Regions from separate parts of the Mesorhizobium sp. P3_A2 genome, predicted to be linked through region 3. Evidence: predicted binding sites of a transcription regulator. Region 3 holds the regulator's gene; each other region holds the start of a gene.
The links. Region 3 encodes PhoB, which activates phosphate uptake and scavenging genes when phosphate is short. Its sites were predicted from a motif close to TGTCATNNANCTGTCAT; they were not measured.
Positions count from the first base shown of each region.

Region 1: AC1DXM_RS01930 (esterase-like activity of phytase family protein) is a predicted target of PhoB. The motif match lies at 1,950-1,966, and genes of this name have one in related genera.
Region 2: ppk2 (polyphosphate kinase 2) is a predicted target of PhoB. The motif match lies at 1,980-1,996, and genes of this name have one in related genera.

Region 1 covers NZ_JBFUGC010000001.1:402,617-405,893, reverse strand. The annotation lists gene AC1DXM_RS01935 (L,D-transpeptidase) at 1-291, shown strand, start outside; gene AC1DXM_RS01930 (esterase-like activity of phytase family protein) at 367-1,848, opposite strand; gene AC1DXM_RS01925 (bestrophin-like domain) at 2,021-2,776, shown strand; gene AC1DXM_RS01920 (ferritin family protein) at 2,849-3,163, shown strand; gene AC1DXM_RS01915 (LacI family DNA-binding transcriptional regulator) at 3,191-3,277, opposite strand, start outside.
Region 2 covers NZ_JBFUGC010000003.1:552,996-556,272, forward strand. The annotation lists gene AC1DXM_RS10255 (dihydrofolate reductase family protein) at 155-799, shown strand; gene ppk2 (polyphosphate kinase 2) at 999-1,919, opposite strand; gene AC1DXM_RS10265 (aldo/keto reductase) at 2,167-3,210, shown strand; gene AC1DXM_RS10270 (glycosyl transferase family 90) at 3,229-3,277, opposite strand, start outside.
Region 3 covers NZ_JBFUGC010000009.1:108,312-111,588, forward strand. The annotation lists gene pstB (phosphate ABC transporter ATP-binding protein PstB) at 1-368, shown strand, start outside; gene phoU (phosphate signaling complex protein PhoU) at 410-1,114, shown strand; gene phoB (phosphate regulon transcriptional regulator PhoB) at 1,131-1,820, shown strand; gene AC1DXM_RS21100 (ROK family protein) at 1,852-3,087, opposite strand.

The DNA of each region.
Region 1 (3,277 bases), on a different contig from region 3:
CCGCAGAGCCCGCTCGGGGCGCGTGCGCTCTATTTGTTCCGCGACGGCAAGGACACGATGTACCGGCTGCACGGCACGCCGGAATGGGATTCCATCGGCAAGAACGCGTCGTCGGGCTGCGTGCGCTTCATGAACCAGGACATCATCGACCTCTACAGCAGGGTCAATGGCGTAACCCAGGTCCATGTGCGCGCGAACTTCTCGGTCGCCGGGGAGAGCTCCGCCGTGTCGAACAGGACCGCCGAGCCGATCGATGCCGGGGTGCCGAGGGATGCGGAGATCTTGAAATAGGGCGTCAGCGGTCCGCTGATCGCCGACAAAAAACGGAGGCGCCCGGCGCCTCCGTTTTTTGTCTGTCGTATGCGACTACTTCTTGGCGAGGCCCGGAAGCGTGACCTGATAGACCAGGAACATGGTGTCGACATCGGCGCCGTCTTCGGCCTTGTAGGGCGCGCCGACCTGGAAGCCGTCCTGGGCGAGGAAGTCGTTGTCGTTGCCGACGAACAGGAAATAGTCGTCGGGCAGCGCCGGATCGAGCACGCTGACCACCGACATCGCCTCCCACTTCTCCGACAGGTTGTTCTTGTCGTTCGGCTTGCCGTCATGCAGGCCGAAACGGCCGAGTTCCTTGTTGTCGTTGATGTCGATGAATGGCGTCAGCTTGGCCGGCGTGACCGACGGATCGAGCACGCCTTTGGGCGCCAGCGGCTTGTCGGCGGCATCGAAGGCGCCGCCGGCAATGTCGGTGGCGGCCGAGACGTCGACGACGAAGATCTGGCGCACCAGCGAGGTGTCGCCCTTCGCCCCCTGGCCGTTGCCGCTGTCGCGCGCCAGCATCAGGAAGGTCTTGTCGGACAGCGCCACGATCTCGCTCTGCGCGGCGACCTTGGTCTTGCCCTTGTCGTCCTTGAACACCGGCAGCGGAACGACATATTCGTGCGCCAGCTTGAGATGGGCCGGGTCGGTGGCGTCATAGACCAGCGCGCGGGTGTTCTGGCGCGTCGCGCCGGAATCGCCGCCATCCTGGCGGGGCGCGGACTGCAGCACCGCGATCAGCGACTTGCCGTCCGGGGTCAGCGCCATGCCTTCGAGGCCCTGGTTGTTCTGGCGGCCCGTCTCTGGATCCTTCGGATCGGGTTCTGCAGCGCCCGGGCCCGGATTGTCGGAGGCGAAGTTCGGCTTGCCCTTGCGCATCGGCACCAGGGCCGCCGGCGGCTGCGTTGCCGACAGCAGATGGCCCTCGGCCGAGAAGCGGTAGATGTTGGGGCCGTATTCGTCGGAGATGAACATGGTGCCGTCGGGCAGCCGCGCGATCGCCTCATTGTCGAGCGCCAGCTTGCCGTTGGCCTCGGGCAGGATCGGCAGGTCGCCGCTTGCCGCGCGCACGCCGTTGAGCGGATCGAGGCCGGTCGCATCGGCGCCCTTGTCGTCGGTGAGCAGCATGGAATCGGCAAGCGTCGCCTTGACGCCGGTCTGTTCCTGGCCGGCGGCGGGCGCGGCACCCAGTGCGGTCGGCGTGAGCTCGATACGAATAGTGTTGAGGCGCGGCCGGTAGTCGGTGGTGCCGACGACATTGTAGCCACGATCGGGCAGCAGCCAGAGCGAACCCTTGTAGCCATTGGCGTCATGCGTCCAGCTTGCGGCGTCGATCGACATGCCGGAGCCGGAGCCGAAGGTCTCGCCGAACTTGTCCTTCTGATCGGCCGGGATGCGGCCGACGCCGACCAGGCCCTTGTTGACGAAGTTGACGCCGCCAACGGTGGCGGTGCTGTCGGCAAGGGCAGGGGTCAAAGCGGTAAACAGCGCCAATGCGGCGCCGAGCGACAGGGTTCGGTGCGAGATTTTCATGGAGATCCTCTTTGTGACAAGCCTACAAGCGGCTGAGACTGCAAAGGGCTCCGCGTCGCATCGACGAAGTCGCCCCCCGCAAAGCGGTCTAGGACGCGAACATGATACTTGCGTGACAGGGTATTTCTGCCGGCCATTGGCATTCGGCGTTTGACGTGCAGAAATGGCTGCCATGCACGAAACACTCATCGCGGTCGCCGTTTTCCTCTGCCTGACGGCGGCGCCGCTGGTCAGCATGGCTGTCTATGGCAAATTGCCCGCGCATCACCGCGAGGACGACACCAACAATGTGGTACGGCTGGCCGCCAACCTGTTCGTCGTCATGACCTCGCTGGTGCTTGGTCTGATGATCAACTCGGCCAAGAACACTTTCGAGTCGATCGACCGCAACGTGCACACATATGCGACCGAGTTGATCCTTCTCGACCGGTCGCTTCGGCAATATGGGCCTGAGACCGCCGAGGTCCGTCAGCCGCTGGTCGCTTATGTGCAAAGACAGACCAACAACTGGACAGAAACCAACGAAACACCCCTCGTCGCCAACCGGCTGTCTGAACGTCTGTTGACCGAGATCAGCACACGATTGACCGCTCTGCAGCCTCCTGACGCAGCGCATGGTTCTATGCTGGAGGACGCTCGCCAGCATCTGCAGAAGGTGGTGGAACTGCGCTGGGCTTTGATTGAGCAATCGGAAGGTACCATCCCGCGGCCGCTGATCGTTATGCTCGTTGCCTGGCTGGTGCTGATCTTCGCCAGTTTCGGTTTCAGGGCGCCGCGAAATGCCATCACCATAGAGACGTTCGTCGTCTCGGCAGCGCTGATTGCCGGAGCGCTTTACCTGATCCTCGATATGGATGTGCCGTTCTCCGGCCCGATCCAGATTTCGTCGGCGCCTTTGCAGAGGGCTTTGGTCGAATTGCAGCAGTGAGGCGGAACCCCGCGGCGCTCCAGCGCATTCCTGGATACGGCTGGATTTGCCGGTCCATTTGAGGGAGGCGATATGGGTTTCGATCAGTATCACGAGCCGCCGGAAGAACTGACGCAGAAGGTGCGGACCTTTGCCCGCATGATCACGTCGCTGATCGAGGAGGCGGAGGCGATCGGCTGGTACGAACAGCGCATGTCGGTGGAAAAGGACCCGCAGGCCAAGGCGATCATGAAGAACGCGCAAGGCGAAGAGTTCAAGCATTTCGGTATGGATCTCGAATTCCTGCTGCGCCAGAAGAAAGACTGGCGGGCAGAGCTGAAGGAAATCCTGTTCACCACCGGCGACATCGTCAAGGCCGGCGAGAAGGGCGAGAAAAAGGTGGATTGAGGCCGACCGACCTACCTCCGGCCGTGATCAATCACTCTCGCGCGCGATCAGTTCCAGCGGCCAGACTTCGCGGATGATGCGTGTGCCTTCGGGGCCGGCGAAGGCGGGGAGCGA
Region 2 (3,277 bases), on a different contig from region 3:
TCAGGGCCTCCCGAAGGGTAACGCGGCGGCTTTTTCCGTCAACTATTAGAATATTCTAAATCTCTGTGATTTTAAAAAAACCACTTGCAATTCGCAATCGGTTTGCTACAAAACAACTACTTGCAAATTACAACCGGTTACCTCGGAGGCTTTCATGTCCAAACTGCGTGTCAATGCATTCACCCTGTCGCTCGACGGTTTCGGCGCCGGTCCTGACCAGACCCTGCAAAACCCGCTGGGCGTTGGTGGCGAGGAACTACACAAATGGATGACCGGCACCCGCACCTTCCACGAAATGGTCGGCAAGGATGGCGGCACCACCGATGTGGACGATCGGTTTACCGTCCGCAGCTTCGACAATGTCGGCGCCTGGATCCTCGGCCGCAACATGTTCGGGCCAATCCGCGGCGATTGGCCGGACGACAGCTGGAAGGGCTGGTGGGGCACCAATCCGCCCTACCATGTGCCGGTCTTCGTGCTGACGCATTACAAGCGCGATCCGATCGAAATGGAAGGCGGCACCACTTTCCACTTCGTCACCGGCGGCATCCATGAGGCACTCGACCAGGCGAAAGCCGCTGCCGGTGGCAAGGATGTCCGCGTCGGCGGCGGCGTCTCCACCATCCGGCAGTATCTCCAGGAGAAGCTCATCGACGAGTTGCATCTGGCGGTGTCGCCGGTGCTGCTGGGCAAGGGTGAGAATCTGTTTGCAGGCCTGGATATGCTCAAGCTCGGCTATCAATGCACCGAGCAGGTCGCGACGGCGCTTGCCACGCATGTGACGATCAAGCGGGGTTAGGTGAAGCCTTTGGTGCAGGCTCCTTTCTCCCCGTTCTACGGGGAGAAATGCCCGGCAGGGCAATGAGGGGCGGCGCTGCCGATAGATGATTACCCCGCCGATGATGCGAATTGACTGGGCTCTACTTTCGAGATTAGCGCTGCCCCTCATCCGCCCTTCGGGCACCTTCTCCCCGTGAACGGGGAGAAGGAAAAAGTGCTCAATACTTCTCCGGCACGTAAAGTTCCCGCGGCAGCACCTGCCGTTCGTACTCCGGATTGAACACCCGCTCGGGCAGCGTGATTTCTTCGTGCGGCACTTCCTCGTAAGGCATCTGCTTGAGCAGATGGTCGATGCAGTTCAGCCGCGCCCGCTTCTTGTCGTTGCCTTCGACGATGTACCACGGCGCCTCGGGAATGTTGGTGCGGGCAAACGTCTCTTCCTTGGCCTTGGTGTACTGCTCCCAGCGCACGCGCGACTGCAGATCCATCGGCGACAGTTTCCATTGCTTCATCGGATCGTGGATGCGCATCAGAAAGCGCATCTGTTGTTCTTCGTCGGTGATGGAGAACCAGTATTTGACCAGGGTGACGCCGGAGCGGACCAGCATGCGCTCGAACTCCGGCACGTCGCGGAAGAACTCCTCGACCTGATCCTGGTCGGCAAAGCCCATCACCCGCTCGACGCCGGAGCGATTGTACCAGGAGCGGTCGAACAGCACGATCTCACCGCCGGCCGGCAGATGCGGCACGTAGCGCTGGAAATACCATTGCGATTTCTCACGCTCGGTCGGCGCCGGCAGCGCCACAACACGAGCGATGCGCGGGTTGAGGCGCTGGGTGATGCGCTTGATGACGCCGCCCTTGCCGGCAGAATCGCGGCCCTCGAAAATCACCACCAGCTTTTTCTTGTGGTAGGCGACCCAGGACTGCAGCTTGATCAGTTCCGACTGCAGGCTGATCAGATCGCGAAAATACTGCATGCGATCGATCGATGGCGGATGCGCGTTCTTGTAGATCTTGGCGATCTCCAGCGACAGCGCCGGCTCTGACATTTCCAGCTCATAGTCTTCGTCGAGCGTGTCGGCGAGTTCGGCTTCAAGCCAATCCCTGGCCGGAGAATTCTGCTTTAACTCGGTCATTTCTGCTGCTCCGCTTGCCGGCTGTCATGAAACCCTGAGCCGACTTGATATAGGCCGGCAATGACGGTTTTATTGCAAACCGCCGGCCAGCCGATCATCGCCGCAAATCGGCGGGGCATGGTGGATCCATTGCCGTGGCATGGCGACAAACCGCTTAAATTGTCCTACAAATGGCTGACCCATTCGGGCGGCCCCCGCCCTTCTCGACCAAAACCGCCCCACCCCACCAAAATTGCGAGGATCTGACATGGAATACCGCACGCTTGGCCGTTCCGGCTTGAAAGTTTCGACGCTGACGCTGGGCACCATGACCTTCGGCGGCAGCGGACCGTTCGCCGCCGTCGGCAATTCCGATCTCGCGGAGGCCTCCCGCATCATCGACACCTGCATCGATGCCGGCATCAATCTCATCGACACCGCCAATGTCTATTCGAACGGCCTGTCGGAAGAGATCATCGGCGAGGCGCTCGGCGGCAAGCGCAAGAACGATGTGCTGATCGCCTCCAAGGCGCGCATGCGGATCGGCAAAGGTCCCAATGACGAAGGCCTGTCGCGCCATCATCTGATCCGCGAATGCGAGAAGAGCCTGAAGCGCCTCAGGACCGATGTCATCGACATCTATTTTCTGCACGAATGGGATGGCACGACGCCTCTCGAGGAGACCATGGCCGCGCTCGACACGCTGGTTGCCCAGGGCAAGATCCGCTATGTCGGCTGCTCCAATTACTCCGGCTGGCAGGTGATGAAGGCGCTAGGCATCAGCGACAGCCAGCACCAGCCGCGCTTCATCACCCAGCAGATCCATTACACGCTGGAAGCGCGGGAGGCTGAATACGAACTCTTGCCGATCTCGGTCGACCAGGGCCTTGGCGTGCTGGTGTGGAGCCCGCTTGCCGGCGGCCTCTTGTCGGGCAAATACCGCCGCGACAGCCCGACCGCGCGCCAGCTTGCTGGCTGGTCGGAACCGCCGATCCGCGATGAAGACCGGCTGTGGCGGATCGTCGATGTGCTGGTCGACATCGGAGCGGCACGCGGCGTCTCGGCGGCGCAGGTGGCGCTTGCCTGGCTGCTCGGCAGGCCGGCCGTCAGCTCGCTGGTGATCGGCGCGCGCAACGAGACCCAGCTTAAGGACAATCTTGCCGCCGCGGCGCTCGCCCTCACCGCTGAGGAACGCGACCGTCTCGATGCCGTCAGCCGGCCGCCGGTGCTCTACCCCTACTGGCACCAGCAGTTCACGGCGAAGGACCGGTTCGGCCCGGCCGATCTGGTTCTCGACCGCAGCGTCATCTGAAAGACTGTCGAAAGCCGGCTAGCCCGCGATAAACCGCCAGACCTCCGGATCGGGCTCGATCTGGCCG
Region 3 (3,277 bases):
AGGCGGCGATCTGGAACGAGGTCAAGGACCGCCTGCAGGAGCCCGGCACCGGACTGTCCGGCGGCCAGCAGCAGCGCCTGTGCATCGCGCGCGCCATTGCGGTGTCGCCGGAAGTGATCCTGATGGACGAACCCTGCTCGGCGCTCGACCCGATCGCCACCGCACGTGTCGAGGAGCTGATCGACGAGCTGCGCCAGAATTACACGATCGTCATCGTCACCCACTCGATGCAGCAGGCGGCGCGCGTGTCGCAGCGCACGGCGATGTTCCACCTCGGCTACCTCGTCGAGGAGGGCGCCACCGACAAGATGTTCACCAATCCCGACGACAAGCGCACCCAGGACTACATTACCGGCCGCTTCGGCTGAGCCGTCCAGCGGTTGAATTTTCAGGCACGAGGATCAGGATCATGGGTGAACATACCGTCGCCTCCTTCGATGAAGAGTTGGGCCAGATCAGCAAGCTGATCCGCGACATGGGCGATCTGGCCGGGTCGATGGTCAGCGGCTCGACCAAAGCGTTGCTCAATTCCGACAATGCGCTGGCGCAACGTGTCGTGTCCGACGACGCCATCATGGACGCGCGCCAGCGGGAACTCGACGATCGCGCCATCACGCTCATCGCCAAGCGCCAGCCGATGGCCAACGATCTGCGTGCCGTGGTCGGCTCGATCCGCATGGCCGGAGACCTCGAGCGCATCGGCGATCTCGCCAAGAACATCGCCAAGCGCGTCGGCACCGTGGGCCTCAGCGTCACGCCGCGCGACCTCTCGCATTCCATCGATGCGATGGCGCAGCTGGTGCTGATCCAGGTGCAAGGGGTGGTCGAGGAATATGCCGCCGCGGATGCGGCAGCACTGGCAAAGCTCAGGAATGAGGACGAACGTATCGACGTCAAATACACGTCGGTGTTTCGTGAACTCTTGACCTACATGATGGAAGACCCGCGCAACATCACCGCCTGCACGCATCTCCTGTTCTGCGCCAAGAATCTGGAGCGCATCGGTGATCATGTCACCAACATCGCTGAAAATGCGTATTATGTGCTGACCGGCCAGCAATTGCCCGCCAATCGCCCGAAGCAGGACGAGACGGCGATGGCCACTTCGGCCTGACAAGGGTGAACTGCTGATGATCGCGCCACGCATCATGGTCGTGGAGGACGAGGAGCCGCTGGGCGTGCTTCTCCGCTACAACCTCGAATCCGAAGGCTACCAGGTCGAGGTGGTGACGCGCGGCGACGAGGCCGAAATCCGGCTGCAGGAAAACGTTCCCGACCTGCTGGTGCTCGACTGGATGGTGCCGGCGGTGTCCGGCATCGAGCTCTGCCGGCGGCTGCGCATGCGGCCCGAGACCGAACGGCTGCCGATCATCATGCTGACCGCGCGTGGCGAGGAGAGCGACCGTGTGCGTGGCCTGTCCACCGGCGCCGACGACTATCTGGTCAAGCCGTTTTCCACGCCGGAGTTCATGGCGCGCGTGAAAGCGCTGCTGCGCCGCGCCAAGCCGGAAGTGCTCTCCAGCGTGCTCAAGGTCGGCGACATCGTGCTCGATCGTGAATCGCACCGCGTTTACCGCAAGAAGAGCGAAATCAGGCTCGGACCGACCGAGTTCCGCCTGCTCGAATTCATGATGCGCCATCCCGGCCGCGTGTTCTCGCGCAGCCAGCTGCTCGACAATGTCTGGGGCGAGACGATCTATATCGACGAGCGCACCGTCGACGTGCATGTCGGGCGCCTGCGCAAGGCGGTCAACAATGGTCGCATGCCCGATGTGATCCGCACCATCCGCGGCGCTGGCTACGCAATCCGGGAAGACTAAGGCCCGGCGCGCCGTGCCGTCGCCGGCCCTCTCAGGCGACGTGCTTGCCCGTCTTCGCTTGAATCCCCGGTGCGAAAATCTCTTGGTCGACGAAGCTGAGCGCGCGCATGGCGCAGCCTTCGCGGATCAGCGGCAGTTCGTTGGGCTCGGTGTCGAAGGAGATCGATTTCGAGTGCTGGCCGCCGGCGGTCTGAGCAATCGCTTCGCGCAATGCCGGTTCGATCAGATCGAACGCGGCGGCGCTGACTCCGACCATGGCGACAGGTGCTGGATCGATCAGCGCGAACAGGCTGCCGAGGCCGAAGCCAAGCGCCTCGCCGGCCTTGCGGTAGGCTTCGCGCTCGGGGCCATCGGTCTCGCGGGCACGTGCGGCGAGCGCCCGCATGTCGGCGTCGCCGACATCGACCGGTTCGGCATCCTCGCTCATCATTTTGGCGCTGCGCCAGATGGCGTAGTTGCCGGCATAGGCCTCGACGCAGCCGCGCCGCCCGCAACGGCACAGCGCGCCCCCGGGCCGGTGGATCATGTGGCCGAACTCGCCGCCCGAGGAATGGGTGCCGGTGAACAGCGCGCCCTTCAGCACCAGCCCCATGCCGATGCCATGCGAGAGCAGGATAGCGATGAAATTGTCGCGGTAGCGCTCAGGCTGGCGCCATTGCAGCGCCACTGCCATCATGTTGCAATCGTTTTCCATGGTGGCCGGAATGCCGAATTCCGCTTCCAGTATGTCGGCGAAGGCAATGTCGGTCAGCGGCGTGATCGGCGACCACAGCATGGCGCGCGCCTGCGAATCGGTGATGCCCTGGATGCCCATGGCAATGCGGGCGATGCTCTGAACATCGAGGTCTGGATCCTCGAGCCGCCGCCGCACGATTGCCGTGCATTCGCCGATCAACTCGTCGCGCGGCATGGTCAGCGTATCCAGCCGGCGCTGCTCCTCGGCGACCACCTGGCCGGCATAGTCGATGACGGTGACGGAAAGGAAATTCAGCGACAGCACCACGGTCATCACCGCGGCGGCCTCCGGGTTGAGGCCAAGGCCGACCTGAGGCCGGCCGCGCTTCAGCGCACCGGTCTCGCCAGGCTTGCTCTCGGCCAGGATGCCTTCTTGAATCAGATCAGACGAGATCGCCGATATGGTCGAATGGCTGAGGCCTGTGGTCGCCGCAATCTCGGTCCGCGACGGCTGGCCGGCCCGGCGCACGGCCGAAATCACCATCGCGCGGTTGCGACGACGCAGATCATCGTGGCGGATTCCAACCGACATCGTTTTTGTTTTCCTCCCGGTCCTCCTCGCGCCTCATGATAGTGGAGGCATTTGGTGGTGCCAGCCAAATATTGGCAGAAGCAGGCCGCGCTGTCATTGTTTATTGCGGGTCTCGAAAAAATTCGGCGAAGCCATCAGAATCCATCAGAATCGATGTTGACAGCGCCTCGCCGTTGGACCAGTATTTTTT